DNA from 3 places in the Rhizobium sp. BK512 genome. Region 3 is predicted to be linked to each of the others. Evidence: riboswitches for the same ligand, from Rfam matches in the RefSeq annotation. Region 3 holds a riboswitch; each other region holds the start of a gene.
What was found. Region 3 has a riboswitch for cobalamin ahead of metE (5-methyltetrahydropteroyltriglutamate--homocysteine S-methyltransferase). Riboswitches for the same ligand answer to the same signal wherever they lie in the genome.
Positions count from the first base shown of each region.

Region 1: linked by a shared signal. The riboswitch ahead of cobU (bifunctional adenosylcobinamide kinase/adenosylcobinamide-phosphate guanylyltransferase) and the one ahead of metE (5-methyltetrahydropteroyltriglutamate--homocysteine S-methyltransferase) in region 3 are both predicted to bind cobalamin.
Region 2: linked by a shared signal. The riboswitch ahead of FHX06_RS01195 (ABC transporter substrate-binding protein) and the one ahead of metE (5-methyltetrahydropteroyltriglutamate--homocysteine S-methyltransferase) in region 3 are both predicted to bind cobalamin.

Region 1 is NZ_JACIAS010000001.1:383,276-393,546, forward strand. Features, by position in the region: gene cobN (cobaltochelatase subunit CobN) at 1-1,224, opposite strand, end outside; gene cobW (cobalamin biosynthesis protein CobW) at 1,228-2,280, opposite strand; gene cobU (bifunctional adenosylcobinamide kinase/adenosylcobinamide-phosphate guanylyltransferase) at 2,285-2,794, opposite strand; cobalamin riboswitch at 3,016-3,407, opposite strand; gene FHX06_RS02030 (chloride channel protein) at 3,615-5,405, shown strand; gene FHX06_RS02035 (adenylate/guanylate cyclase domain-containing protein) at 5,391-6,650, opposite strand; gene FHX06_RS02040 (DUF1330 domain-containing protein) at 6,729-7,025, opposite strand; gene FHX06_RS02045 (MarR family winged helix-turn-helix transcriptional regulator) at 7,133-7,621, shown strand; gene FHX06_RS02050 (SDR family oxidoreductase) at 7,648-8,418, opposite strand; gene FHX06_RS02055 (cobyric acid synthase) at 8,552-10,006, opposite strand.
Region 2 is NZ_JACIAS010000001.1:222,748-233,018, reverse strand. Features, by position in the region: gene gcvA (transcriptional regulator GcvA) at 1-776, opposite strand, end outside; gene FHX06_RS01225 (SDR family oxidoreductase) at 894-1,598, shown strand; gene FHX06_RS01220 (hypothetical protein) at 1,721-1,936, shown strand; gene FHX06_RS01215 (transporter substrate-binding domain-containing protein) at 1,983-3,116, opposite strand; gene FHX06_RS01210 (class I SAM-dependent methyltransferase) at 3,310-4,083, opposite strand; gene FHX06_RS01205 (ABC transporter ATP-binding protein) at 4,087-4,851, opposite strand; gene FHX06_RS01200 (iron chelate uptake ABC transporter family permease subunit) at 4,848-5,873, opposite strand; gene FHX06_RS01195 (ABC transporter substrate-binding protein) at 5,885-6,901, opposite strand; cobalamin riboswitch at 7,072-7,322, opposite strand; gene FHX06_RS01190 (metallochaperone AztD) at 7,380-8,612, opposite strand; gene FHX06_RS01185 (NAD(P)-dependent alcohol dehydrogenase) at 8,917-9,975, shown strand; gene FHX06_RS01180 (LysR family transcriptional regulator) at 9,982-10,271, opposite strand, start outside.
Region 3 is NZ_JACIAS010000010.1:301,965-312,235, reverse strand. Features, by position in the region: gene FHX06_RS30550 (helix-turn-helix domain-containing protein) at 1-641, opposite strand, end outside; gene msrB (peptide-methionine (R)-S-oxide reductase MsrB) at 1,055-1,543, shown strand; gene FHX06_RS30540 (cytochrome c biogenesis protein DipZ) at 1,560-3,428, shown strand; gene FHX06_RS30535 (TIGR03862 family flavoprotein) at 3,415-4,626, opposite strand; gene FHX06_RS30530 (MerR family transcriptional regulator) at 4,665-5,087, opposite strand; gene FHX06_RS30525 (heavy metal translocating P-type ATPase) at 5,159-7,462, shown strand; cobalamin riboswitch at 7,503-7,708, shown strand; gene metE (5-methyltetrahydropteroyltriglutamate--homocysteine S-methyltransferase) at 7,815-10,139, shown strand.

The DNA of each region.
Region 1 (10,271 bases), on a different contig from region 3:
CTCGACCGCGGCATCGTAGCGAGCGGCAGCCTTGAAGGAGACGGCGCGCGAAAGCACGCGGCCATCCACCTCCGGCAGCGCGACGTTCATGCCGAGATCGCGGGCCGACAAGCCTTGCGATGAGGCTGCCCAGGCCTCCCGCGACGAGGCGGAAAAGATCGCCTGCAGCACGATCGCGTCGTTGGCCTCCAGCACCGTCGGCTCGCGATCAGCACCGGGTGCGGACACGGCAAAGCCTGTCGTGTTGATGACCACGTCGGGTTGGAGATCGGCGAAGATGGCTTCGAGGATGCCCTTGGAAACCGGGTCCTTGAGGCTGTAGGCAAAGACCGGCAATGGGCGAAGACCCTGCGCCTCCAGGGTTTCGATCAGTGCCTCGACAGGGCGGGTTTCGCCGCTCTGCACGAGTGCGCGGTAGAAGGCGATGGCAACGACGGGTGCTGCCTGTCCCTTCTCCCCAGCGGGGGTCCGGAGGACGGGTCGAGACCCGTGGCTCGACCCCGGTCGGTGGCCCGAAGGGTCGGATGAGGGGGCCACTCCACAAACCTCGAAATCGTGCTCCTGTTGCTCGCTCTCTCCGTCGCTCGCCCCCCTCATCTGCCCTGCCGGGCATCTTCTCCCCGCTGGGGAGAAGACAGAACCGGTGAGCTTCCGCCACTCCTCGACCCCAACAAGCCCCCGCCCCGGCCACCAGATCCCGGCCTTCATCAGCGGCACAGCCGGCGCCGGCTTCTCCTCTCCCGAGAGCATCGCCGCCGCATAGGCCAGAAAGCCCCGTGCATTGGCATCCCCGCCCTCGATCAGATAGGCCCAGAGCGCATTCAGATCATCCAGCGCCACATTGGAAAACGGCGTCAGCCCGGCATCCGGCTTCGAATCCCCCGGCAGCACCGCAATCAGCGCACCGCTGCGCGCCGCGATCGCATGCAGCGCCTCCAGCGCATAGTGGAAATAGCTCGCCCCGCCGAGCGCCCGCACGATGATCAGCTTCGCATGCCGCGCCGTCCGCTCCACATAGGCATCGACCGACATCGGGTGCTTCAGGCTCATCAGGCTCGCAAGCCTCAGCGAATAGCCTCCTTCTCTGCCGCTATGGGCCGCGGCAATCGCCGCAAGCTCGGTATCGGCAGCGGACAGGAACAGGATATCGCCGGGCGACTGGCCGAGGTCGATCGCCTCGTCCCCGTAGCTGATCGTCCCCTGTTGAGCGAGAAGCAGATGCATTGTTTACCCTCGGACGAGCGCTTCGATCGCCTTGCGCACTGCGTCCTGATCCATCTCGTGCAGACCGATGACGACGAGACGCGTATTGCGGGCCTCACCCGGCGCCCAGGCACGGTCGAAATACTGGTCGATGCGGGCACCCACGGCCTGTAGCTGCAGGCGCATCGGCTTGCCGGAGACATCGATGAAGCCCTTCAGGCGCAGCACGTCATGCTCGGCGATGATGCCCTTCAGCTTCTCGACGAAACCTGCCGTATCCGAGACAGCGCCGAGTTCGACGACGAAACTGTCGAATTCATCGTGGTCGTGCGGCTCGCCATCCTCATGCTCCAGCTCGTGATGGGACTTGCGGTTGACGATATCGTCTTCCGTGCCGATGCCGAGGCCGAGCAGCACGCTTGCCGGCACCTCGCCGTTCTTCGCTTCGATCATGACAGGCTTGCGGGCAATGCGCGAGGCGACTTCGCTCTTCACGCGGCCAAGCCCGTCCGCGTCGATCAAATCGGTCTTGTTGAGCACGATCAGGTCGGCGCAGGTCAGCTGATCCTCGAAAAGTTCCTCGATCGGGCTTTCATGATCGAGCGATTCATCCTCGACACGGCGCGCATCGACGGCATCGTGGTCATCGGCAAAACGACCGGCAGCAACGGCCGCACTATCGACCACGGTGATGACGCCATCGACGGTGACTTCGCTGCGGATATCCGGCCAGTTGAAGGCGGCGACGAGCGGCTGCGGCAGGGCAAGGCCCGAGGTTTCGATGACGATATGGTCAGGGCGCTGGTCGCGCTCCAGAAGCTTGGTCATGGTCGGAATGAAATCGTCGGCAACGGTGCAGCAGATGCAGCCATTGGTGAGCTCGATGATGTCGTCCTCGGTGCAGTTTTCCGCACCGCAGCCCTTCAGCACGTCACCATCGACGCCGAGATCGCCGAACTCGTTGATGATCAGCGCGATCTTCTTGCCGCCGGCATTGGTGAGCAGGTTGCGGATCATCGTCGTCTTGCCGGCGCCGAGAAAGCCGGTGATGACGGTTGCGGGGATTTTCTGCTGCATGGAACTAACCCTTCATTTTCAGCGGCAGACCCGCTGCGATAAAATAAACATCCTCGGCCGAAGCCGCGATCATCTGGTGCAGCCGGCCTGCATGGTCGCGAAATTCCCGCGCCATGCGGTTCTCGGGCACGATGCCGAGGCCGACTTCATTGGAAACGATGACGAGCCGCGCCTTAGCATGAGGCAGAAAGCCAGCAAGGGCGGCAGACTGGGCGGCGATATCGCGCCCCTCCATCATCAGATTGGTGAGCCACAGCGTCAGGCAATCGACGAGGATGGCCCTGCCCTCCGCGTCGATGGCGGTCAGGCGCTCGGTGAGATCGAGCGGTTCCTCATGCGTCGTCCAGGAGGGGCCGCGATCGGCCCTGTGCTGGTCGATGCGCGCCTGCATCTCGTCGTCCCAGGCGCGGCCGGTGGCGATGTAATGGCGCTCGAGACCGCTCGTGGCAATAAGATTTTCGGCGAAGCGGGATTTGCCGGAGCGAGCGCCGCCGAGGATGAAGGTGGTGGTCATGACAGCACCGTCCGTTGAGGATGGGCACGGCCTTCGCCGCACCCCTCATTCCTGTGCTTGTCACAGGAATCAGGGAAGAGAAAACGGCCTGCGCCAGAAGCTCATCACAGAGGGGCGGCGGAACACCGCGCCCATATCGCACCACCAGAGGCAGCGCTGAATAACATCCTTCAGCCAAGACAACCTCCGTGCTGGCAGCGGGCAAAGCGCCCAAATTGGGCATTATGCCCGGCACGGATAGCAGGTCTCCTGGCTCGCAGTTATCGGCCGCGACAGGGGCGACCGCTCGGTCGCCCCTTATCGTGCCAGCGGATCCGCCTCGCCTTCCCGGCTGCATCTCGTGAAAAGGCGGACGATTCGTAGAATTAGAGGCGTCCTGCCCCGGCTGATCACGATGCATTTCCAGTGGCTTTTCCGGCACTTGTCCGCCTTGCCCGCTTGCAGAATGCAAGACTGTCGGCGCCGCAATCCAAATGCCGGATGGAAGACCCTGACTGCTCTACAGTCGCGGGGTCGGCTGTGATGAAGGCGCCCGGCTTGGGTCCGCCCCGTCACATTCCCTTTTAATCCGGAAGGCGTTTGCCGATCCGGAACCATCCATTATGTGGATTCATGGTTAGGCGCGTGCAACCCCCATGTCAATTGCCGCGCAACGTCCCGCTCATGTTCATCTCGACTTACACTACCGATATTATCGTCTTTAATCAAAGGCTTACGTCACAAAAACTTTACGGCCCGGCCGGTTTTTTGCCGCAATTGCCGCTCATGCGGATGCCGGCTCCGCCCTTGACCCCTATTCTTGCCGCCTAATTTCCCCATGATGCTCTCCCGAATGCACATTCGCCGCCTCGGCCCTCTAGGCACCGCCTTCGATCCGGGGCGCCTGCGCGCGCTCATTCGCCACAGCGAAATGGGCATGGTCTTTGCCGGCGCGCTTGTCGGCATCGTATCGGGGCTTGCGGTCTCAGCCATGAGCTATGCCTCGGAAGAGATGCACAGCCTGATCTTCGGCATAGACGGCACGACGAGGCTCAGCGCCTCGCAGATCGACAGCAAGTTTCTGCTGATGTCGGCCCCGGTAGCCGGCGGCATGCTTCTCGGGCTCTTGCTCTTCATTCTCGCCAAATGGCGCAAAAAGCCGATGGTCGACCCGATCGAGGCCAATGCGCTGCATGGCGGCCGCCTGTCGCTGACGGACAGCATCCTTGTCGCGATCCAGAACCTCGTTTCCAACGGCTTCGGCGCATCCGTCGGCCTGGAAGCCGGTTATACGCAGCTTGCGGCCGGCATCGCCTCGAAATTCGGCCTGAAGCTGCAGCTGCGCCGCGCGGACCTGCGTGTGCTCGTCGGCTGCGGCGCAGCCGGCGCCATCGCCGCCGCCTTCAATGCGCCGCTGACCGGCGCCTTCTACGCCTTCGAGCTTATCATCGGCACCTACACCATTATGTCGCTGACGCCTGTCGTCGTCTCAGCGCTTGTCGCAACTCTTGTTGCGCGCCTTCTTGCTGGCAGCGATTTCATCATCGATGTCGGCAGTTTCGGCGCTGTACAGCCGGCAGACTACGTGCCGGCCATTGCGCTCGGCGCCTTCTGCGCCGGCGTAGGCATCCTCATCATGCAGGGCGTCTCCTTCGTAGAGGAATTGGCGCGCAAGAGCGCCATCGCGCTGCCCTTCCGCCCGGCGCTCGGCGGCATCGTCGTCGGCCTGCTGGCGCTGGTCTCGCCGCAGGTGCTGGCCGCCGGCCACGGCGCGCTGCATCTGAACCTCTCCCACGAGATCACGATCCCCGCGCTGATCGGTCTCTTCCTTCTGAAGTCGGTGGCATCCGCCGTCTCCATCGGCTCCGGCTTCAGGGGCGGCCTGTTCTTCGCCTCGCTTTTCATGGGCGCGCTGCTCGGCAAGCTCTTTGCCTATTCCGCCCCCTATTTCGCCGATGCGACGCTGACGCCCGTGATCTATGCCGTGGTCGGCATGAGCTCGCTCGCCGTCGCCGTCATTGGCGGGCCGCTGACCATGACCTTCCTGGCGCTGGAGATCACCGGCGACTTTCCGATCACCGCACTGGTGCTCGCAGCCGTCATCACCTCCTCGCTCGTGGTGCGCACGACCTTCGGCTACTCCTTCGCCACATGGCGCTTTCACTTGCGCGGCGAAAGCATCCGCAGCGCCCATGATGTCGGCTGGATCCGCAATCTCACCGTCGACAAGCTGATGCGTTCAGACGTGAAGACCGCAAGACTCGGAATAACGCTGGACGCATTCAGGGAGGCTTTCCCCATCGGCTCGACGCAGCGTGTCATCCTCGTCGATGAGGGCGACAAATATGCCGGCCTCGTGCTCGTGCCGGAAATCTACGCAAACCCCACCAGCGCGCAGGACGAAGCCCAGAATCTCGGTGATTTCATCCGCTATAAGAACGATTTCCTGCAGCCGCAGATGAATGCCAAACAGGCGGCCGCGATCTTCGACAAGACGGAAAGCGAAGCGCTTGCCGTCGTCAACAACCTCATCGAGCGCAAGGTGATCGGCCAGCTCAGCGAAAGCCACACGCTGCGCCGCTACAGCGAAGAACTCGACCGCCGGCGCCGCGAGGTGTCAGGCGAGATCTGAGGCCTTTGCCGCCGATTTTCGAGCCGATGCCACGATCGGATCCGCAAGCTTGAACACGTCGGCCTTCCTCGAAACGCCGCGCAACTCGAACGATCCCAGGCGTTCGCAGGCGACACCGCAGGCAGCCGCGAAGCTTTCCGACATCAGAAGCGGCTGGCCAAGTTCGCCGCAGAGTTTCTCGATCCGCGAGGCCTCGTTGACGGCCCTGCCGATCACGGTGAAGTCGAGCCTGCCGCGGGCGCCGATATTTCCGTAAAACACTTCTCCGAGATGCAGGACGACGTCCACACCGATGTCAGGTCCACCGTTGCCTGCCCGCTCCCGGTTCAGTGCCTCGTTGGCCTTCAGCATGTTCCGGGCCGAGGCGAGTGCTGCGCGGCAAGCCTTTTCGGGATCATCCCCCTCTTCGCTGCCGGTCGGAAAGATCGCCAGCACGCTGTCGCCCATGAACTTGAGGATCTCCCCGGAATTTTCCTCGACATGCCTGCCGATCAGCTCGAAATGCGCATCCAGAAACCCAGCGATTTCGCCCGGCTCATAGACGTCGGTCAATGCCGTGAAATTCCTGAGATCTGCAAGCAGGACCGCAGCACTGATGGATCCGCCCTTGCCTCTCTGAGCCTCGCCCGCAAGGATGCGTGCGCTTGTCCTGGCGCCCGTGTAGACGGCCAGAATATCGGCAGCGGTTTTCGATGCGGCCATGCGGTAGCAGGCGAGCCCCAGAGCCGGAATAAGCTCTGCGACCGTCCTCAGCTGCTCGTCGGAAAATCCACCCGATGCGTCGCTGGTCAGCGCGAGGCTGAAGCCGCGCAACGCGACCTCCTTCGGAAACTCGAAAATGCTGACCACGTGATCGGTCGCTCCGGCAAGGGCGAATTCCTTGAGCCGCGGGTACTCGAGACCCTCTCCCTTGGCTAAGCTCCAGCGCCCCGCTCTCTCACCGCGGCTCAGCAGATGAAATGTCGGCGTTTTCTCGAAGTTGCGCTCGTCCACGCCGCCGTGCTCGGAATTTTCGAGGGTCGTTACCCCGCCTCGCACGAAATTGGCGGAGATGCCGCGGTACATCGGATGAAGGGATGGCATCATGATACTGGCCCGCCAGATCGGAAACCCGTCAGCGACCAGCCGGTCGCACAGGCCTCCAACGAGGTCGCCAATATTGTCGCTCGCGATTCCCTGCTCTATAAGCCACTGAATATGATCGTTAATTTCGGAATCTCCAGATGGTTGAAACCGTTCTATGATCGGGAAATCCGGCGAATGGGCGGCAAGGCCGGACCGTGCCGGCACAAAATCCGGCAATCGTCGCGCCAGCCGGGGTTCCTAGCCATCGCGCCCGGCGACGACAACCGCCGGGCAGGCACGGAGAGAGTGATACCTGGCATCATCAATCGCCTGCTTCACCTCATCATGCCATTCACGGGCGACCGAGGCAGTGCGGAATTCGATGATGATCAGCCTGTTCATCTGCCGCTCTCCCTGAACCGGATGGACCGCGCCGCCACAGGATCGCACATTGCCTCCATGGAACGTCACGTCGGGCGATATGCATGCGAGATAATCATCGATCGTCTGATCTTCGATATCGGGATGGATTTCGAGAATGAAATAAGCGCTCATCGATCGCTGCCTCCGACAAGGACCGGGCAGCCATGCGAGAGTATCGACATGACGCCGACAGTTCCTTAGAATATCGAAACAATTATTAGTTCGGAGATCTAAACGTTTTGCCGCAAAAGTCAACCGGCCGCCTCGCGCGCTACATCCCGACGGTCCAGCTGTTTTCAGCCAGGCTCGTACTGTTCCATCAGAAGATGGCCGAGAAAGTTGGTCTGACCGGCACCGAATTCAAGTGCTTCCGGCTGTTGGAGCAGCTCGGTCCGCTGTCGATGACGGCCCTGTCGCGCGAGGTCGGGTTGAAGGTCGGAACGGTCAGCGGATTGATCGACAAGCTGGAGGCGACCGGTTTCGTCGTCAGGCAACGTGATGAGACGGACAAGCGCCGCCTTGTCCTGGTTGCCTGTCCCGAGGCCTCGGCACGCGCCAGCTCGCTATACGAGGAGCATGGCGAGGCGATGGCCGCACTGCTGGAGACCTACAGCGAAGCCGAGTTCAATCTGCTGCTGACGTTCCTCACCGATATCGGCAATGTCCTCGCCCGGACCTCATCCGCACCATCGGAAGAACCGCTTCCCGAGCGGACCTCCGCCCTTTGAGGAGCGGCGGGAACGCCCGTCTGCGCTTACATCCTGACGGTCATGCCGCCGTCCACGGTCAGCACATGGCCATTGACGAAGGAGGCGGCACTGCTCGCAAGAAACAGCGCTGCACCGGCGATCTCATCCGGGCGACCCCAGCGCTGGACCGGGATGCGCTGGCGCACGAAGGGCGTCAACTCCTCGTTCGCAGCCATCTCCGCGTTCGTCTCGGTGGCGAACCAGCCGGGTGCAATCGCGTTGCTGGTGATGCCGTATGGGCCGAACTCGACCGCCATGCCGCGCATCAGGCCGGTCAGGCCCTGCTTGGCCGCCGGATAGACGCAATCGCCGGGCATGACGACATGGCCGCTGATCGAGGTGACCGCGATCAGGCGGCCATGATTATGCCGCTTCATCAGCGCGGCGGCATCCCGCGAGAGCGTCATCGCGGCCGCCAGATCGGTGCGCAACAGCTCGATAATGGCATCGTCATCGAATTCGGCCAGCGGCCGCCTGTCGCGGGCGCCGACATTGTTGATCAGAATATCGAGACGGCCATGGATCTTTTCGATGTCGGCCATCAGCGCACGCTGCGCCTCCCGGTCGACGATGTCGAAGGCGGCAGCCTGCGCCGTGCCGCCGCTACTGCGGATCGTCCCTACGGCATCTTCAAGCGTCGTCGCCGTACGCCCGGTGACGATGACATGCGCGCCGGCCTCGGCAAGTGCGCGCACCATCTCGAATCCGAGGCCACGGCCGCCGCCGGTTACGAGCGCCACCTGGCCCGTCAGGGAAAATCTATCCAGTATGGTCATGGTTTTCATTGCTCTCGACCGGGTGTATCGGAACAATTAATGGACTCAGTCAACTAATTTGGCAATAGCAAACGATGCCCTGATTGCGTCTGCCCACTCTGCGGGACCGTGAGGCAGGCAAGCGACATCCGGCCTAGCCGAACAGACCGGCAAGCCAGCGCGGGTCGAGATACTGTTCCAGGCCGCCTGCGACCTCGTCGAGCGCCCGGTCGACGTTTTCGCGGTAGTTGCTCGCTTCGCCTGACAGGCCAAAGCTTTGAAGCAGCCGGGCGCGGTAGGCATCGCTGCTGAAGAGGCCGTGCAGATAGGTGCCCATGATGCGGCCGTCTGGCGAAAGCGCTCCGTCGGGTGCGCCGTCGACGATAGCAGAGGGCCTGACGCAATCCGGCCCGCGGGTAATGCCGAGATGGATCTGGTAGCCGGCAAGCGGCGCGTCGTATTCGGTCGAGCGGGCGGTGCTGTTGCGCACGGTCTTCTCCGGCGCCATCTCGGTCTCGACATCGAGAAGCGAAAGCCCCTGCGTCTCGACCGTCCCGCCTTCGATACCGAGCGGGTCATGCACCTTGCGGCCAAGCATCTGGTAACCGCCGCAGATGCCGATCACCCGGCCGCCGCGCCTGACATGCGCCAGGAGATCGCGATCCCAGCCGGCCGCACGCAGGTCCGCGAGATCCGATATCGTCGATTTCGAACCAGGAAGGATGACGAGCGCGGCATCGTCGGGCAGCCGCTCACCGGACCTGATGAAGACGAGTTCGACATCGGGCTCTGTCCGCAGCGGATCGAAATCGTCGAAATTGGCAATGCGCGGCAGCACCGGCACAGCAATCTTCAGCGCACCCTGCCTGCCCCGCGCCAGCCGTTCGAGCACGACCGAATCCTCTGCCGGTAGGCGTGTGGCACCCGGCAGCCACGGCACGACGCCGAAGCACGGCCAGCCGGTGAAACCTTCGATGGCCCGGATACCGTCGCCGAACAGCGAGACATCGCCGCGGAACTTGTTGATGATGTAACCGGAAATCATGCCGCGATCCTCTTCGCTGAGGATCGCATGCGTGCCGACGAGCGAGGCGATGACGCCGCCGCGATCGATATCTCCAACGAGGACGACAGGGACGTTCGCCCGCGTCGCAAAGCCCATATTGGCGATATCGCCTGCCCTCAGGTTGATTTCGGCCGGCGAGCCCGCCCCCTCGACGATCACGAGGTCAGCCCCCTCGGACACCTTGGCGAAACTCTCCAGAACCGACGAAAGCAGCTGCGGCTTCAGCCGCTGGTAGTCGCGCCCCTTTGCCTGGCCGAATACCCTGCCCTGCACGATGATCTGGCTGCCGTTTTCCGATTGCGGCTTCAGGAGCACCGGGTTCATATGCACCGATGACGGTACCCGCGCCGCGAGCGACTGCAGCCATTGCGCCCGGCCGATCTCGCCGCCGTCGTCGGAAACCGCGGCATTGTTCGACATATTTTGCGGCTTGAACGGTCGCACCTTCAGACCGCGATTGGCAGCCAGCCGGCAAAGCCCAGCCACCAGCACTGTCTTGCCGACATCGGAGCCGGTTCCTTGCAGCATGATGGCTCTGGTCATTGGTGCCTGTCCGTGAAGCGTTTCCGGCAGGCCTACAATGCGGGCAGACGTCAGGTCAACAGACGGTTGAAAACCCGACAAAGGCCCAGAAATGCGAAAACCGCGATCGGGCCATGGACCCTACGCGGTTTGCCATAAAACGCTGACGCCATCATCATTACGCAATGAAGCTCGCTTTTTCCGGGACGCACTACCTGATCCGGAAAAGCAGCGGTTGTCCCCCGCCGCGTCACAACAGATAACGGCACATCCTTACCGGATGGTT
Region 2 (10,271 bases), on a different contig from region 3:
AAAACACGCACCAGCCGGCCCCGGGCGAGGTCTTCGGTGACGAAGCCGCCATTGGCAAGAACGATGCCCTGTCCGGCAATCGCCGCCTCGATGGCGTGCGCGGTCTGCGAAAAGCTGATGCCCTTGAAGGTGGGGCTGCTGCTGTTGGCGAGGTGGCGCTCGACGAATTCAGGCCAGAGATTGTGGGCATCGTGCAGCAGCGGATAGGCTGAAAGCTCCTCGGCCGTGCGCGGCGGGTTGCGGCCGGCAAGCAGCAGCGGGCTGCAGACGGCGATGACCTCCTGTTCGAACAGGAGCTCGGCATTCAGCCCCGGTCCGAAGGGCGGACGGCCATAGCGGACGGCGAGATCGACGCCATCGGCGGCGAAATTCGAAATGCGCTCGGTCGCCAGGATATGCAGGTCGAGATCGGGATGCAGGGCGGTGAAGTCAGGCAGGCGCGGGATCAGCCATTTCGACGCGAAGGTCGGCGTCGTGCTGATCGTAAGCTTGATCGCCTGCGGCTTCAGCTCGTCCGTTGCCCGAGCGATGATCTCGAAGGCGCGCCTGATATCGGCGATGTAGCGTCTGCCCTCGGCGGTCAGCGCCAGCGTGCGGGGAAGCCGTTCGAACAGGGTCATGCCGAGTTGCGCCTCGAGCCCGCGGACCTGCTGGGCGACGGCGCCCTGCGTGACACCAAGCTCTTCGGCGGCGAGCCTGAAGTTGAGGTGTCGCGCGGCGACCTCGAAGGCTCTGAGGCCATTGAGGGAGGGAAGCTTGCCCGGGATATCGCTCATCGAGTAGTTTTTCTACTGGCAAAGAAGAGGAGAACTGTTTCGCGCTCCCGCAGCGAACATGATACCGTGCACACAGATACCAATCAATCGACGATATCGTTTCAGGAGGGCACCGGCATGTCAGTAGAAAAAGTGGCCGTAATCACGGCAGGCGGCAGCGGCATGGGAGCCGAAAGCGCAAGACGCCTTGCGGCCGATGGCTACAAGGTCGCGATCCTGTCTTCATCCGGCAAGGGCGAGGCGCTTGCCCGGGAACTCGGCGGTGTGGGCGTGACCGGCTCCAACCAGTCGAACGACGATCTGAAGCGGCTGGTCGATGCCGCGATGGGCGCCTGGGGCCGCATCGATGTTCTCGTCAACAGCGCTGGCCATGGGCCACGCGCCGCGCTCAACGAGATCACCGACGAGCAGTGGCATACGGGCATGGACGTCTATCTGATGAACGTCATCCGCCCGGTGCGGCTGGTCACCCCGATCATGCAGGCGCAGAAGAAGGGCGCGATCGTCAATATCTCGACGGCCTGGGTCTTCGAGCCGTCGACGATGTTTCCGACTTCGGCGGTCTTCCGCGCCGGCCTTGCCGCCTATACCAAGCTCTTTGCCGACACCTATGCGGCCGAAAACATCCGCATGAACAACGTGCTGCCCGGCTGGATCGACAGCCTTCCGGCCACCGAGGCGCGACGCGAGACCGTGCCGATGCAGCGCTATGGCACGAGTGCGGAAGTGGCGGCGACCATCGCGTTTCTGGTGTCCGACGGGGCGGGGTATATTACCGGCCAGAGCCTGAAGGTGGATGGCGGGTTGATGCGGTCGGTCTGAGGGGCTGGATGGCGGACGGCTGGTTGTCGAGGGCAGGGTAGCTTGAACTATTCCGCTCTCAGCCTATTGTCAGGCGGTGGACATTGCGCCCATGCCCGCGACGATCGAGAAGGCCAGATGCCATGAACAAGTTCACCGTAACCATCACGCGAGAGATCGAGGCCGATACCGCCGAGGAGGCTGCGCTTCTCCTCTATCAGGAGCTTGCCAGGGACGCGGCGCCGCTTCGCTATCTGGTCGCCGATGAGACGAAGCGGACGCGGACTGTGACGCTCGATCGGGCAAAGGCGGATGAATTCGCAGCCGTCGATCACACTGCCGATCCAGGTAACTGGTAGGCGGGATGGCAGGTGCCGGGGCGGGGAGGACCGCTCGCCCGGGCCATCATTTTTTCTCCCCGAGATACTGAAACAGCGTCTCCTTCCACGCCTCGTCGTGGATCGCTTCGAGAATGGCGACATCGATAGGCTTGCGGTAGCGGCTGCCGGCGGGCATCGCCATGCCGTAGTTCTGCGGCTCGAAGACGGTGTCCAGTACTTGCACGCTGGTCGGAAACTGCTGTTCGGCCGTCCAGGCAAGCAGCGGCTTGTCATAGACGAAGGCATCGATCGAGCCTGACGTCAGCGCGCGGAAGCCGTCCTGCACATTGGCGAAATCCCGGTGCCTGATGCGTTCCCCGTCGAGAAATCCTGTGGTCGCCGAACCCGACACGGCACCGACGCGTGCCCGCGGCAGGTCTTCTGCGCCGTTCACCAGTCCCCTGATCTGACGCGTCGTGAGCGCGGAGGTGACGCTTGCGGTGAAGACGGCGATGGTGATGATCGACATGACCATCCAGAGGATCGCGAGCGTTCGTCCTCCGAGCGTTTTCGGGCCGCGATGACCGGTACTTGCCTGCGTCATGGCTTCAGCCGACCACCAGATGCTCGCGCCGAGCCCCCTGGCGGCGCCGCCGCCGAAATCCTCGTTGTGGCGGTGCTCGAAGAGCCAGATCAGGGCGCCAACGGCCAGCGAGATGCCGATGAGGGCGCCGACCGCCTGCAGGAAGCCGAGGGATGTCATCGTCTGGGTGATTTCGTACCAGACGGAAGTGCTGTGGACGGAGACGGCGATGCCGAGGCCGGTATTGTAGAATGGCTGGGAGAAATCGACATTGCGCTCCCGGTCGGCCGTGATGGTGATGGCGGCGACGGAGAGATCGTAGTCGCCGCGCTTCGTCGCCTCGATCAGGCGCTGCACCGAGGGTTCCTCGACCAGCCGATATTTGAGCCCGAGTTTTTCCGCGACCTGGCGCCAGAGTTCGATCGACAGGCCGGTCCAACTGCCATCCGGCCCCTTCATGGCAAAGGGCGGGGCCTCCTTAGTGCCGACCACCAGTTCGCGGTCCGGAAATTCAGGCGGAGCGGCAAACGCGTGCCGTGGGAAGGATCCGGCCAGACAAAGGAAAAACGCCAGAATGGCGAACGGCAGAGCGCGTTGCCTGCTTTTGCCGGATGAGGGCGCGGTGGTCTTTGCCATAACACCTTTCCCTTCCTGCATCAGGTGAACTGCCGCTTCGTTCGTCGATCATCCTGAACGGCTGACGGCGTCCGACAAGTACGCAACGGTAAATGCATCGATCATTTACGGTGGCGGGCATTTGGCACAGGCTGGCTTCAGACCTCGGCAAATCGCGACACCTCCAGAAATGGGCGTGCGGCAAATGCAGGCATCAGGGCCGCCGGCAGGCCAGGATGAAGCGGCGGTAGACGAGGGTTCGGAGCCTATTTCGGAGATTGGCATTCCTGCGCTGCGCCCTCGCGATCGGGGCGTGGGAATGAAGCGCGATGTCTGTAAAGCCTGCCGATCTCAAGAGCGGCAGGAGCATGTTGGGGCGGAGACCCTGGCCGAAGGGCAGGGCTGACATGATGCGGGCGTGGCGGGTGCTGAGTGCGCCGTCATAGTTCTTGTCGGCGCCGATGAGGCGGTCGATCCAGGAGATCAGCAGGCTGGCGACGCGGCCGGTCGGTTTCGGGCTTGCCCAGTCACCATCGAAGAAAAGCAACAGGCCGCCGGGCTTGAGGATGCGGAACCATTCGCGAAAGGTTTCTTGCGGCCGGGTCAGCGTCCAGACGAGATGGCGGCAGATGATGGCGTCATAGCTCGCGTCCGGCTCCAGGGTGTTTTCGGCGTCTGCCAGGATGAAGCGCAGGCGCTCCTTGCCGGCGTGTTTGGCGCGGGCAACCTTCAGCATCGCTTCGGAGAAATCGAGAGCGGTGACGTCATGGCCGAGATCGTGGATCAGGCGGGTCACTTCGCCGGTGCCGCAGGCAAGTTCCAGCACGCGTTTCGGCTCGGGGCCGAGGGCTTTGCGGATCGGCTTCTGCCAGGCGTCCGCCTCCGGGCCGGGGGCGATCCTGTGGCCGAAGGCGAGGTCGAAGGTTTCCGAGCGTTTCGACCAGTAGTCGCGGATTTCTTCCTTAAGATCGAAATTCACTCCATCCATGTCTTACCCCATCCGATACTGGATATGTGCGCGGCCATGCACGGGTGATTTTTCGATATGGGCACGCACGCCGAAGACGCGGGCGATCAGCGCTTCGGTCAGCACTTCCTCGGGCGTGCCTGCTGCCACGACCTCGCCCTTCTGCAGCACGGCCAGGTGATCGCAGAACATCGCTGCCAGATTGAGATCGTGCAGCGCGATGATGGAGGTGAGGCCGAGTTTGGCGACCAGCGCCAGGATATCGAGCTGGTGCTGGATATCGAGATGGTTGGTCGGCTCGTCGAGCAGGAGTTCGCTCGGGGTCTGGGCCAGCGCCCGCGCAATATGCACCCGTTGCCGCTCGCCGCCAGACAGTGTCTGCCAGAGCTGGCCGGCGCGTTCGCCCATGTCGACGCGGGCGAGTGCTTCTTCGACCGCGGCATCGTCATCAGGTGCCCAGGAGGAGAGGAGGCCGCGATGCGGCGTGCGGCCGAGGCGGACGATATCGCGCACGGTGAGCTGCGTATCCGTCGTCGTCTGCTGCTCGACGAAGGCTATGCGGCGGGCAAGGGCGGCGCGCGAAAGGCCGGAGACATCATCGTCGCCGAGGCGGATGACGCCGGATCTGACCTGCCGCAGCCGGCAGATCAGGCGCAGCAGGCTGGATTTGCCGGAGCCGTTCGGCCCGAGCAGGCCGAGCACCTTGCCCTTTTCGACTGATATGCTGACGCCGTTGACGATGACGGTATTGCCGGCGGCATAGGTGACCTTGTCGACGGTGATGGTCATGCGCTTCTCCGCACGCGATAGAGGATGATGGCGAAGGCCGGAGCGCCGAAGAGCGCGGTGACGACGCCGATCGGCAGGATCTGCTGCGGAATGATGATGCGTGAGACGATGTCGGCGCCGACCATGAAGATCGCCCCGCCGAGCGCTGTCGCCGGCAGCAGGCGGCCATGTGCGGGGCCGACGAGAAAGCGGGCGGCATGGGGAATGACGAGGCCGACGAAGCCGATTGAGCCCACAATGCTGACGACGCCTGCCGTCATCGCCGCTGTCACGCCGAGCAGGGTGAACTGTACGCGGCGCACGGCGATGCCGAGGGAGGCTGCGGCATCCGTGCCAAAGGCGAAGGCATCGAGCGCACGCACATGGGCAAGGCAGACGACAAAGCCTGTCAGTGCGACCGGCACGGAAAGATAGACATCCGGCCAGCGCACGCCGGAAAGCGACCCCAAGAGCCAGAAGAGCACGCCACGCGCCTGTTCGGCATTGGCCGAGGTCGTGACGATATAGGAGGTCAGCGCATTGAAGAGCTGCGAGCCCGCCACGCCGCAGAGAATGATGCGCTCGCTGGTGCCGCCAGCACCGGCCGCCAGGATGCCGACCAGCAGAAAGGCGACGACGGCGCCGATGAAGGCACCGCCGGAGAGACTGAGCACGCCATAGCCGAGACCTGATATCATGACGCAGACCGCGCCGGTGGAGGCGCCGGCTGAAATTCCGAGCACATAGGGTTCGGCAAGCGGATTGCGCAGCAGCGCCTGCAGCACCGTGCCGCACACTGCCAGCGATGCGCCGGCACTGGCCGCCGCCAGCGCGCGGCTGAGGCGGTAATCCCAGACGATGCCCTGATGGATGCGGCTGAGCTCGAATGCCGTGCCGAAGAGGCGGTTGGAAACCGCTTCTGCCGTGGTGGCGAGCGGGATTGATATCTCGCCGATCGATACGGCGAGACTGATCATGATACCGAGCAGGAGGAGGGCGGCGATGGTGAGCGTGGCAAGCGCCCACCATTTCCTCTGTGGCAAGGCAGCCTGGCTCACTGGGCCAGACCGAAGGACTGGATGCCCTTTGCCAGCGTCTCGATGCCGTCGATGGTTCTGATCGTCGGGTTCATCGACTGCGCGTCCATCATGATGAAGCGCTTGTTCCTGACGGCATCGAGCTCTTTCGTAACCGGATCGTTTTCCAGGAAATCCACCTTCACCTTGGGATCATCGGCGGCATAGCGGCGGCGGTCCATGGTGGCGATGACGATGACGGCGGGATTGGCCTGCGAAATCGTTTCCCAGCCGACGAGGGGCCATTCCTCTTCCGTCGTGACGACGTTCTTCGCCCCGAGCGTCTTCAGGATATAGGCTGGCGCGCTGTTCTTGCCGGCGATGAAGGCATCGCCTTTCACTTCCTTGCTGGAGAACCAGAAGACGACCGGCAGGTTCTTTGCCGCAGCACCGGCAACAGAGGCAACGGCCGCGGCCTCCCGCTTCTTCAGGTCGGCGATGACAGCATCGCCGCGGTCTTTCACGTCGAAGATCTCGGAGAGTTCGGCGATTTCCTGATAGATCAGGTCCATCGTGAACAGTTCCTTGCGCACGCCATCGCCGCCGTCGGTATTGATCTTGGCGACGCAATCGGCCGGCGCGACATAGGTGTTGATGCCGAGATCCCCAAACTGCTCGCGCTTGCCGACGGAGCCTTGCGTGCCGACATGCCATTCGAATTCGGCAGCCACCAGATCGGGCTCCGCGCCGACGACGGATTCGAAGCTCGGGTCATTGTCGGCCAGCCGTTTGATCCTGCTGTTGACATCGGCATATTGCGGCAGAACCGGGCCGACCCAGACGGCCGTGCCGGCAATCTTGTCGGCAAGGCCGAGCGAGAACAGCACTTCGGTCATGCCCTGGCCGATCGAGACGATCTTGGCCGGTGCCTTTTCGAAGGTGACCTGCTGGCCGCAATTGGTGAGGGTGAGGGGATATTGGGTGGCGGCAAGTGCGGGCGCAGCAAAGCCGGCCAGCCCGAGCGCGAGGGAAAAGCTCTTCAGAAGCTGTCGCATGGAAAACTCTCGATCAAAGGAAAAGGGCTAGCGGATGCCGGCGCGCGAACGATGGCCAGCGAGCGGGAGGCTAGCGGCGGATCGTCCAATCGAGACGGATGGATGGCGGCAGGTGGGGAGGGGTCTCGTCAATCATGTCTGCTCCTTGTCCGGGCATCCCCGCCCGGCTTGATTGGATCGTGATCGACGGCAGGTCTCCTGGCTCGCGAATATGTGCCGGTCATCTGCCTTCCCGCGAAATCGCAGTGGCACGGCCCTGAGGCCGAGGGCATGATCGCTGAAGCGATCAACCCCGAGATCGACAATCCGCTTACAGTTGCGGGGGCAGCCACGGTCTCGGTCCCTCTTGGGTCGTCCTCACCGTGTTCCCTATTATTCCCCTCGGAGTTCTCTTCGGGGAACCGTCGCCTCGATCTATGACGCCGCCATGGGCGACGTCAAGCGCCGGAATGCGAAGTGTGTCGGGTCCGAGGCCGCCTTAGTGACTGGCGCCCGAGCCGCCGGCGGCGACAAGCGCGAAGGGCTGGCCCTCGACGGGGATCGTACGCACCTCCTTCAGCGTCTGCGTGCTGACGAGGCGAATCAAGCTGTGACGGGGATCGGTGATGGCGATATCATCGCCGGCAACGGCCAGCCGCGGACGCGGATCGCGCCAATGACCATCCTTGCTGTAGGGCTCGGTCACGGTTTCCGATCTGACGATCTCGCCCTTGACTGTATCGAGCAGATGCAGCCTGCCATCTTCGGTGAGGATATAGGCATTCTGAAACTTTGCCGGATCGAGCACAAAATCGACGCGACGCGTTGGAAGGTCGATGATGCGATAGGGTGCGTCCGTATTATCAGGATCGATCAGCGCCAGCTTGTCCTCTCCGTAATTGCCGAGGAAGAACTGCATCGAGCGGCCGCCGAGCAGCGTCGAGACCTTGCCCCGCGGCAGCGATGCGCCATAGGCGAGCATTTCCACGCTCGGGCCTTCCGCGCCGCTGGGGCGGGCGATGAGCACGCCTTCCTCGCAACCGAAGGCGACGAGGCGGGCGGAGGTTGCCTCGCCATGCAGGCCGGTGCAGGGCGCGACATCGCCGATCTGCCGGCCATCCCGGTCGAGCACCCGCAGGCCCAGGCGTGGCGGCAGTTCGCCCTCCTTGACCGGCGCCTGCATGTTCGGCACGGAGACCAGCAGGTGATTGCCCATCGGCACAGCGACGCCGTGATGGGCGGCGATGGTGTTGACAGCTTTCGGCTCCGGCTTTTCCTGCAGCAGGCTGCTCTCCTTCAAGAGATCGAAGCGGTCGGTCCGGTCGTAGAAAATCGCCACGTCATCGCCATGCGTCACCACATGGCCCGGCTTCTCGCCCTTTATCGTCGCGCCGATCAGCTTCGGCGGCGCCACCTCGAGATCGCGATGCTCTCCATGATCGGAAAGGGCAATGCCGGTATCGATGGCATGAACGACATTCTCTTCGCCCTGGACGGCAAAGACCGTGCGCCCGGTGTCGCTCAGCGACAGGGCGGCATAACCCTTGAGATCGAAGCGGCCGATCTGTCTGCCGCTCGCAAGATCGATGGCGTGGACGACCGGCAGGCTGTGATCAGCCACGAAAAGCCGCCAACTCTCCTGCTGTTCCTCCTCGGCGCGGGAAGCCGATGGCAAGGTGGCGGATGTGAGCGCAGTGGCGACTGCGAAGATAGCGAAAAGGTGCCGGGCCATGAAATCTCCTTTAATGTAATAACATTACATCCCTGTTGTTATAAAGTTACATTTGCCTTGTCCAGTCGCGGCTGTCGAATTTTTGAGAAATTCAGGGCGCCGGCCTTGTTCGATGTCTGGCCGGCTTTTCATCATGACCGGATAGCGGTGTATGACGCAGGCCATCGATAAGCGTTTGCTGAGCCTAGCTCACAAGCCTTTCCCGCATTCCTCGTCTAATCCGGATAATCCATCGACGCTATATCCCATCCGGCACAGCTTCCGGTGTCCGTCAGCTTTCAACAGCCTTGCAAGGGATAAGCCATTGAGAACATCAGCATTTGCCGCAACCGATGCGAACACGCCGTTGCAACCTTTCTCTTTCGACCGCCGGGACCTGCGTCCAGAGGACGTGGCGATCGATATTCTCTATTGCGGCGTCTGCCATACGGACCTGCACATGGCCCGCAACGACTGGGGCTTTTCGGCCTATCCGGTCGTGCCGGGCCATGAGATCGTCGGGCGGGTATCTGCCGTCGGGAGCGCCGTTTCACGCTTCAAGGCGGGCGACAATGTTGCCGTCGGCACGATCGTCGACAGCTGCATGGAGTGCCCCAACTGCCGGCGCAATGAAGAGCAGATGTGCTACAAGGGTGTGACCGTCACCTATAATGGCCAGGACCGGGTGACGGGCGAGACCACCTATGGCGGCTATTCAGATCATATCGTCGTGCGCGAGGAATTCGTTCTCAGCGTGCCCGACGGGCTGGATCTTTCGCGGGTCGGGCCGCTGCTCTGCGCCGGGATTACCACCTATTCGCCGCTGCGTACGTGGAATGTCGGCCCCGGCAGCCGGGTGGGCGTGATCGGGCTTGGCGGGCTCGGGCATCTCGCCGTCAAGTTCGCTTCGGCGCTCGGTGCTGAGGTGACGGTTCTGACGCGCTCGGCGGGCAAGGTCGCGACGGCACGCGAACTCGGTGCCGACAAGGTGCTGCTGTCGACCGATGCCAAGGCGATGGAGGCTGCGGCCTTCGCCTTCGATGTGATCATCGATACCGTGCCTTACGAGCATGATCTCGGCCCCTATCTCGACACGCTCGATTCTGACGGCACGCTGGTCATTGCCGGCTCGCTGGTCGATACGCCGAAATTCAGCAACCTGTCGCTGATCAGGGGGCGCCGGCGCATTGCCGGCACGCCGAGCGGCGGGATCAGGCAGACGCAGGAAATGCTGGATTTCTGCGGCCGCAAGAACATCCTGCCGGAATGCGAGATCATTGCCATGGGCGATATCGCCAAGGCCTTCGAGCGGATGGAGCGCGGCGATGTGCGCTACCGTTTCGTCATCGACATGGCAACGATGCCGGCGGCGCAGGCGGCCTGACGTCGCTCACCGTTTCGGAATGGCGCGCAGCGCTTCCACGAAGACAGAAAGGGCCGGTGGCATCTGTCGCCGGCTCGGATAATAGATGGAATAGCCGGTGAATGGCGGGCAATAGTCTTCCAGCACGCGGATCAGCCGACCGCTTCTGATATGCTCGGCGGTAAAATCCTCGAAGACATAGACGAGGCCGGAGCCTGACAGCGCCGCTTCGACCATCATGTCCGAATCGTTGACCATGAAGCTGCCCGAGACCTTCACTTCGATATCGCGGCCGTCCTCGGTGAATTCCCAGGCAT
Region 3 (10,271 bases):
CGTGCACCGGCAAAGGCGGAGCGGAAGAGATTGAGCTCGATGCGCATCGCCGCATCCCGCACGGCTTGCGAGAGGATGCTCAGCGTCATTTCGTTGACGTCATCGCGGCAGGTGGAGATGTCGAGGGCAGCGGCCAGCAGGCCGCGGTGATCGCGGATCGGGGCCGTGGTGCAGCTGAGCTTGATGTTGGAGCAGTAAAAATGCTGATCGCGAAAGACAGCGACTGCACGATCATCGGCCAGCGCAGTACCGATGCCATTGGTGCCGATGCTGGCTTCCGTCCATACCGAACCGGTCCATAGACCAAGATCATGAAATTCCTTGTCATTGCCGACGGCGCCGCGGCGTTCCAGCGCAATGCCGTTGCGATCGGTCAGGAGCAGGCAGCAGCCGGCCTTGCCGACTGTTGCAAAAAGCCGGTCGAGTTCGTCGCGCGCATCGGCGATCAACTGATCCGATTGCTCCCGGGCAACGCTGAATTCCTGTTCGGTAAGACGTAGCGGCGTGCGCCTATCTTCGGGAGCAAGCTGATACATGGTCATGCAGCGGCGCCAGGAGGCGACGATTGGAGAGCTGGCCGCAGCGGAATTTTGCTGGGCGCACGTATAGACATGTTCCGCATGTGCGGATTGTTCGTGCATTGAGGCTCCTCCCACGGAACTTGCGCATACTCTGATGTAAATGTGGCGGCTTTGCAATCAGCCGGGCATGACGGCAGATTGCATGGATCGAATTTGCGTTGCCGCGAGTGTCGCACTTCTGAAACAGTTGTGCCGGGCCGGGTGACCATCATGCTCGCGACAATATGACCGCTCATCCGCTTGCTCGGCCTCGCTTTACGGCATAGCGTCGTATTTACTTGGATATAACGATCCGGGATGGCGCCTTCTCACTTTTGCGTGTCCCCATGGGCGACTGCGTAACAAAACACTGCTTGGCTCCGTAGTTCTCGGCGTGGACAAAAGATCGGCATGGCGGGAATAAAGCCGGCCGATCGTTGTCTACTGAATGAAAGTGCCTGTCGCAGATGCTGTAGACATAGGAGAGCGACGCGATGCTGAACAGACGATTGCTGCTGATCACTGCGGGACTTGGCGCCTTCGCCCTGCGCTTGGGTTTCGGCAGCCAAGCCATGGCGAAGGAAACCTTTGCCGTTAGCCATACAGACGAAGAGTGGAAGAAGCTGCTGACTGCGGACCAATATTCGGTACTGCGGCAGGAGGGAACGGAATATCCCTTCACAAGCCCGCTGCTGCACGAGGAGCGCAAGGGCAATTTCGCCTGTGCGGGCTGTGATCAGGAAGCCTTTTCATCGACTACGAAATTCGACAGTGGCACAGGCTGGCCGAGTTTCTGGGCGCCGCTCAATGACAAGGTCGTCGGCACGACGCGCGATACATCCTTCGGCATGGTGCGCGATGCCGTCCATTGCGGGCGCTGCGGCGGGCATCTTGGCCACGTCTTTAACGACGGGCCGAAGCCGACCGGCTTGCGCTACTGCTTGAACGGCGTGGCCATGACATTCCACCCGGCTTCTGCCTGATCGACGGGACACTCTGATGCTTCTCTTCGTCCTTGCCTATCTCGGTGGGGTGCTGACGATCGTCAGCCCCTGCATCCTGCCAGTGCTGCCGTTCGTTTTCGCCCGTGCCGGCCAACCTTTCCTGCGCAGCACATTGCCGATGATGCTCGGCATGGCGGCGACATTCGCTGGAGTCGCGACCCTCGCTGCTGTCGGCGGCGGATGGGCCGTGCAAGCCAATGAATATGGCCGCTATGTCGCGATCGTGCTGCTTGCCGTTTTTGGCGTCATTCTGCTTTTCCCGGCGCTGTCGGATTACCTGACGCGACCGCTCGTTTCGCTCGGTGCGCGTCTGTCGCAGTCTGCCGATCAAAACACACGCAGTGGCGGCTCGGCCGTTGCCGCTTCGCTGTTGCTCGGCGTCGCGACCGGGCTGCTTTGGGCACCCTGCGCCGGGCCGGTTCTAGGCCTCATACTAACGGGTGCGGCGCTGCAGGGCGCGAATGTCGGAACGACGCTTTTGCTGCTTGCCTATGCGCTGGGGGCTGCGACCTCGCTTGCACTGGCACTCCTCATTGGCGGCAAGGTCTATCAGGCGATGAAGCGTTCGCTTGGCGTCGGCGAATGGCTGCGGCGTGGCGTGGGTGTTGCGGTTCTCACGGCTGTCGTGGCGATTGCACTCGGCCTTGATACCGGCTTCCTGACGCAGGCTTCGCTTGCCAGCACCAATGCCCTGGAGCAGGGTCTGGTCGACAAGTTCCATCAGCAACAGACGGCTGACAATGCCGGTGGCTCGATGAAGTCGGTGTTAATGCCGGCTGGTGGCGGGGGCTCGATGTCGATGACCGCCAACAACCAGATGATGATGACCGGCAATCCCGCCACGATGAGCGGTAACACCATGATGATGGCGATGAAGCCAAAGGGTGCTGCCGAACAGCTGCCGGTCGAAGGTCAGATGCCGCCGCTCGATGGCGCGGTGCAATGGCTGAATTCCACGCCGCTGACGGTGGAGCAGCTGAAGGGCAAGGTCGTCCTCGTCGATTTCTGGACCTATTCCTGCATCAACTGCCTGCGTGCCATCCCCTATGTCAAAGCCTGGGCCGAGAAGTACAAAGACCAGGGTCTCGTCGTCATCGGCGTGCATTCGCCTGAATTCGCCTTCGAGAAGAATGTCGACAATGTGAAGAAGGCGATCTCCGATCTCGGCATCACCTATCCTGTTGCTGTCGATAACAACTATGCGATCTGGCGCGCCTTCGACAACGAATATTGGCCGGCGCATTATTTCATCGATGCGAAAGGGCAGGTCCGCCACCATCATTTCGGCGAGGGCGATTACGACCAGTCCGAACGGATAATCCAGCAATTGCTGGCCGAAGCCGGCAAGACCGGTGTTTCCAGTGATATCGTGGATGTGAAGGCGACCGGTGCCGAAGCCGCTTCCGATGCTGCCAATGTGCAATCGCCGGAAACCTATGTCGGCTATCAGCGCTCGGAGAACTTTGTTGACGACAAGGGCACGATCAACGATGCCGCGCATGATTATGTTGCCGTGACGCCGAAACTCAATGAATGGGGCCTGACCGGCAATTGGACAGTCGGGTCCGAACAGGCAACGTTGAATGCTGCCGACGGTACTATCTATTACCGCTTCCATGCCCGCGATCTGCATCTGGTTCTCGGTCCAGGCGCAGATGGCAAGCCGGTGCGCTTCAAGGTGATGGTCGATGGCAAGGCGCCCGACGATGGTCACGGCGCGGACACGGATGCCGACGGCAATGGCACGGTGACGGGGCAGCGCCTCTATCAACTAGTGCGCGAAGCCGGACCGGTCGGCGACCACACGTTCGAGATCCATTTCCTCGATCCCGGCGTGCAGGCTTTCGCCTTCACCTTCGGCTGAGCCAGGCCTCGATGCCTTTTGCTGCGGCCCGGCCCGTTGCGAAACAGGCAGTCAACAGATAGCCGCCTGTCGGTGCCTCCCAATCCAGCATCTCTCCGGCCGCGAACATGCCGGGGAGATGTTTCAACATGTAGGTTTCGTCGACCTCGCTGAAGGCGATGCCGCCGGCAGAGGATATGGCCTCGGCGATGGGGCGTGGGCGCAGCAATGGGATAGCCAGCGACTTGATGGCGGCAGCGAGTTTGTGCGGATCGTTGCGATCGGTCTCCGGCACCAATTCACGCAGAAGTGCCGCCTTCACGCCATCGAGCCCGGCGCCTTTGCGCAGGCGGTTGGAAAAGCTCATCTTGGCATCCTGCCGGGTCAGATCGCGCGACAGGCGATCTGCGGTGCGGCCCGGGGCAAGGTCGACTGTCAGTCTTGCCTCACCATGCGACAGCAGGTCGTCACGCAAAGCGGCTGAATGCGCGTAGATGAGGCTGCCTTCGATACCGTGCTTGCTGATGACGAATTCGCCCGGAAATGTCCCGGCGCGTGATGTTGCCGTCACGGATTTCAGCGGCTCTCCGGCGAAGCGTTCGCGAAGGATCTCGCTCCAGGCGACATCGAAGCCGCAATTGGCCGGTTGAAACGGTGCGATCGCCACCCCGCGCTCGGAGAGCAATGACACCCAGCCGGCATCGGAGCCGAGGCGCGGATAGCTGGCGCCGCCGAGCGCGAGCAGGGTTGAATCGCAGGATATGGTCTTGTGGCCGTCAGGCGTTTCGAAAATATGGCCGTCTTCTGTGAACCCGATCCAGCGATGGCGGGTGAAGAAGCTGACGCCGCGGGCTTCCAGCCGGGCGAGCCAGGCGCGCAGCAGCGGCGAGGCCTTCATCACATCGGGGAAGACGCGGCCGGACGAGCCTACGAAGGTCTCGCTGCCGAGGTCTGACGCCCAGGCGCGGATATCGGCCGGCGTGAAGGCATCGAGGGCTGCGCGCAGGCGGGGATTGGCGTTGCCGAAGCGGGTGGAGAAGCGTTCGTAGTCTTCGGAATGGGTGATGTTGAGACCGGATTTGCCAGCGAGCAGGAATTTGCGGGCAAAGGTCGGCATCGCATCATAGACGGAAACGGCATGGCCGCTTGCCGACAGCACTTCGGCTGCCGAAAGGCCGGCGGGGCCGCCGCCGATGATCGCGATTTTCTTCTGTTTCATTGCGCCTTCTTGGCGTGGGCAGTCGGCGAGCGCAAGTCTCAGTGATGTGGATGCACGCACTTGCCGTGATCGGCCAGCACCTCGATGACCCGGCACTGGTCGACGCGACCATGGCCGCAGCCTTCGACCATCTGTTCCAGCTCTGCCTTCAGGGCATTGAGGCTGCGGATGCGCTGCTCGACCTCGATCAGGCGGGCCTTGGCGATGGCATCGGCGGAAGCGCAGGGCTGATGCGGGTCGTCCTGAAGCTGCAAGAGAGTGCGGATCGCCTCGATCTCGAAGCCGAGCTCGCGGGCATGGCGGATGAAGGCGAGGCGGTTGAGGTCCGATGGTTCGTAGGAGCGCTGATTGCCCTCGCTGCGGCTCGGCGCAGATAGCAGACCGATGCCCTCATAATAGCGGATCGTCGGCACTTTGACGCCGCTTTGGCGGGCAGCTTCACCGATGGTGATCTTTTTCATGATTTTCCTCTTGCACCTCTAGTCGCTAGAGGATGTAGGAACGATACTGCCTACAAGCAAGGATCGAAATCATGAGCGAAGCAGCACAGGCACGGTACCGGGTTGGCGGCATGGATTGTGCCGCCTGCGCAACAAAGATCGATACGGCCGTCAGGCGTGTGCCCGGCGTCGAAGACGTCTCCGTATCGGTGACGGCGGGCACGATGACTGTGCGCCACGATGGCAGCAGCGATCTCAAGGCGATCGAAAAAAAGGTGACCGGCCTCGGCTATTCGGTTGCTCCGCTCACGGGCAAGGCCCCTGTCCGGGAAAGCAAGACCGATCATGATCATGCGGATCACGACCACGATCATGACCACGGGCATGATCATGATCACCATGGTCATGAGCATGATGATCACGACCACGAAGGTCACGACCACGATCATGCTGGTCATCATCACGCCGATCACGGGCATTCGCATGGCGCCGAGGAAGTCGAGGGGTTGCACGGCCATGATCATGGGCCGATGACCGGTCCCTGGTGGCAGAGCAAGAAGGGCCGATTGACGATCCTTTCGGGACTTGCACTCGTCGTTGCCTACGTGGTCGGCCATCTGGTGCCTTCGATTGCTCCGTATGCTTTCATCATCGCCATGCTGGTGGGGCTGGTGCCGATCGCGCGTCGCGCGGTCATGGCCGCACTTTCCGGCACGCCCTTTTCCATTGAAATGCTGATGACGATTGCCGCTGTTGGCGCGGTCATCATCAATGCCGGTGAAGAGGCAGCGACGGTCGTGTTCCTGTTCCTCGTTGGTGAATTGCTGGAAGGGGTTGCCGCCGGCAAGGCGCGCGCCAGCATCCAGTCGCTGACGACGCTGGTGCCGAAGAACGCACTGCTCGAGGCGGCTGGCGAAGTGAAGGAAGTGCCAGCCGAGAAACTTGCGGTCGGTTCCATCATTCTCGTGCGGCCGGGAGACCGGATTTCCGCCGACGGCACCATTCTTTCCGGTGAAAGCGCGATCGACGAGGCTCCGGTGACGGGCGAAAGCACGCCGGTGCGCAAGGGCACAGGCGAAACGGTGTTCGCCGGCACGGTGAATGGCGACGCTGCATTGCGCGTCCGTGTCACGGCCGCTGCCGAGGACAATACGATCGCCCGTGTCGTCAAGCTTGTAGAGGAGGCCCAGGAATCGAAGGCACCTACGGAACGCTTCATCGACCGTTTCTCCCGCTACTATACGCCTGGTGTCGTCGTCGTGGCGGCCCTGGTCGCCGTTCTGCCGCCGCTGCTGGGGGGCGGAGCATGGGGCGAATGGATCTACAAGGGACTCGCGATCCTTTTGATCGGCTGCCCCTGCGCGCTGGTCATTTCGACGCCGGCAGCAATAGCTGCCTCGCTTTCAGCGGGTGCGCGCCGCGGTCTGCTGATGAAGGGTGGGGCAGTCCTTGAATCACTCGGCAAGGTGACGGCCGTTGCCTTCGACAAGACAGGCACGCTGACCGAAGGCAAGCCGCAGGTCACGGATATCATCGCCTATGGGCGCTCGGAGGCTGAGGTGCTTTCGCGTGCTGCCGTTCTAGAGCAGGGCTCCAGCCATCCGCTGGCGCTGGCGATCCTCAACCGTGCCAAGGCCGATGCCGTGCCCGTGCCGCCCGCTTTCGAAGTGGAAGCATTGCCCGGCAAGGGCATGACCGGGAAGGTGGATGGGGAGACGCTCGATCTGCTGTCGCCGCCGGCCGCGCGCGAGCGCGGGGCGCTGAATGCCGAACAGGATGAGCGGGTCGCGGCGCTGAATGGCGCGGGCAAGAGCGTCTCGGTCCTGCTCATCAATGGTGTCGCCGCCGGTCTCATCGCCATGCGCGACGAGCCACGCGACGACGCCAAGAGCGGGCTTGCGACGCTGAAGGCGGCAGGCGTGCGCGCCATCATGTTGACCGGCGACAACAAGCGCACGGCAGCAGCCGTTGCCGGTGACCTCGGCATCGACTGGCGCGGCGAGCTGCTGCCGCAGGACAAGCAGCGCATTGTTGGCGAATTGAAGAAGGAAGGATTGTTCGTTGCCAAGGTCGGTGACGGCATCAATGATGCGCCTGCACTTGCCGCAGCCGATGTTGGCATCGCCATGGGCGGGGGCACCGACGTTGCGCTGGAAACGGCGGATGCGGCGGTACTGCATGGGCGTGTCGGCGACGTTGCCCGCATGATCGACCTTTCGAAGCGGACGATGCGGAATATCTTCCAGAACATCACCATCGCGCTCGGGCTGAAGGCCGTGTTCCTGGTCACCACCATCGTCGGTATTACCGGCCTGTGGCCAGCGATCCTCGCGGATACAGGCGCGACCGTATTGGTGACGATGAATGCACTTCGCCTTCTTCGCATAAAGATATAAAGATTTCTTTATGTCATCTTGACGATCCGATGCGACAGGTGCATGCTTGTCGCATCGTGGTTCTCTGGATTTGACGATCCTGAGCTAAGAGGGAATTCGGTGAGGCTAACGCCAAGACCGAAGCTGCCCCCGCAACTGTAAGCGGATAGACACCGTCCTTCGACGTCACTGGGAAGACGCCTGGGAAGACTGGATGGTGTTGAAGACCCGCAAGCCAGGAGACCTGCCGCGATAGATAACGTCCACGGGCGGGGTGTCCCGGTGTGCCGCTTTGCGCGAGACGGCACGTCTGTAGCCACACCTCGTCGATGCGTTGCGCCTGAGCCTTGCCCATAACCTTCGGGGTAAGGAAATGACCATCAAGACTGCAAATCTCGGCTTTCCCAGGATCGGAAAGCATCGCGAACTCAAATTCGCACTTGAAAGCTATTGGGCCGACAGGTCCGATGCCGGCGTGCTTCTCGATGTCGGCAAGCGGCTGCGGGCGCAAAACTGGGCTCTGCAGAAAGAGAAGGGGATCGATATCATCCCCTCCAACGATTTCTCGTTCTATGACCATGTGCTCGACACGACTGTCATGGTCGGCGCCATACCTTCGGCCTATGGCTGGAAGGGCGGGCCTGTTGCGCTCGATACCTATTTCGCCATGGCGCGCGGTTCGACCGGCGATGCGGCGCACGCCGATTGCGGCCATAAGCACCATCACGGACATGGCGTGCCGGCGCTGGAAATGACCAAGTGGTTCGACACGAACTATCACTACATGGTGCCGGAAATCGGTCCCGATCAATTCTTCGCGCTGACCGCAAACAGGCCACTCGATGCCTTCATCGAGGCGAAGACGCTCGGAATCCACACACGGCCAGTCATCCTCGGCCCTGTCACCTTCCTGAAACTCGCCAAGGGAACCGAGGAAGGTTTTGCACCGATCAGCCTGCTTGAACGCCTGTTGCCTGTTTACGCGAGGGTGCTTGCGGAACTGAGCGCTGCCGGTGCCGACTGGGTGCAGATCGACGAACCGTGCCTGGTGCTGGATCTCTCAGGAGAAGAGCAGGCAGCGCTGAAGCATGCCTATCGTGCGCTGCACGAGCTGGTGCCGAACCTCAAGATCATGCTCGCCACCTATTTCGGCAATATAGGCGATAACCTGCCGACGGCGCTCGCATTGCCGGTTTCCGGCCTGCATGTCGATCTCGTTCGTGCTCCGCAGCAGATCGATGCCCTTCTCAAGACGTCCCCCGATTTGACGCTGTCGCTCGGCATCATCGACGGACGCAATATCTGGAGGGCGGACCTTGCCGCGATCCTGAAAAAGATCGAGCCACTGGTTCAGCGCTTCGGCGCGGATCGGCTGCAGATCGCGCCATCCTGCTCGCTGCTGCATGTGCCGATCGACCTGGATCTGGAAACCGGACTGGATGAGGAACTGACGTCGTGGCTCGCTTTCGCCACCCAGAAACTCGATGAACTCTCTGCCCTCGGCAGTCCCGGCGGGGCTTATCAAGTAATTGCTGCAGCCTCTCAGGCCGTTGCCTCTCGAGCGGCTTCTCCACGTGTGCATGATCTCAAAGTTAGGCAGCGGGTCGCGGCAATCGATGAGACGATGATGACGCGGAGCAGCGGTTTTGCCGAGCGGACCAGCCTGCAGGAGCGCAAGCTTTGCCTGCCGCTCTTCCCGACAACGACGATCGGCTCCTTCCCGCAGACATCCAATGTGCGCAAGTCCCGCTCGGCCTTCGCAAAGGGTACGATCAGCGAGGCGGACTACGATGCGTTCCTGAAAAAGGAGACCGAAGCGGCGATCCGTTGGCAGGAGGAAATCGGTCTCGACGTGCTCGTCCACGGGGAATTCGAGCGCAACGACATGGTGCAGTATTTCGGTGAGCAGCTTTCCGGTTTCGCCTTTACGCAACATGCCTGGGTGCAGAGCTACGGTTCACGCTATGTCCGCCCGCCTATCATCTTCGGCGATGTCTCTCGGCCGAAGCCGATGACAGTCGAGTGGTGGCGCTACGCGCAGTCGCTGACGGACAAGCCGGTCAAGGGAATGCTGACCGGGCCGGTGACGATCCTCAACTGGTCCTTCGTGCGTGATGATCTTTCTCGCGCGGATGTCAGCCGGCAGATCGCTCTGGCGATCCGCGACGAAGTGATCGATCTCGAAAAGGCGGGTGCTGCGATGATCCAGATCGACGAGGCCGCTCTCCGTGAGGGTCTGCCATTGCGCAAGGCCGACTGGAAGACCTATCTCGACTGGGCGGTCGAGAGTTTTCGCCTTTGCGCATCCGGTGTTTCCGACGAGACGCAGATCCATACGCATATGTGCTATTCGGAGTTCAACCAGATCATCGATGCCATCGCCGCGATGGATGCCGATGTGATCTCGATCGAGACTTCACGATCGAAGATGGAACTGCTGGAGGCTTTCCGCAGCTACAAATATCCGAACGAGATCGGCCCCGGCGTCTACGACATCCATTCGCCCCGCGTTCCCGAGGTCGCCGAGATGACGGAGCTCCTGACGCTGGCGCGGAAGCGTCTGACGGACGGACAGCTATGGATCAATCCGGATTGCGGATTGAAGACACGCAAGTGGGAAGAGGTTCGCCCGGCACTCGTCAACATGGTTGCCGCCGCTCGGCAGTTGCGTAATGCCGCACCGCCGACACGCGCCTGAGCGCCTAATCGATTCCTGGAGAGCCGGCTATGGGCCGGCTCTTTCCGACGCGGCCTTCTCTACAGGCTGCTTTCGTTAACCATTCATTAACCACGTTTTTCACAGGAATGCAGCGATTTCAAACATGCCGTA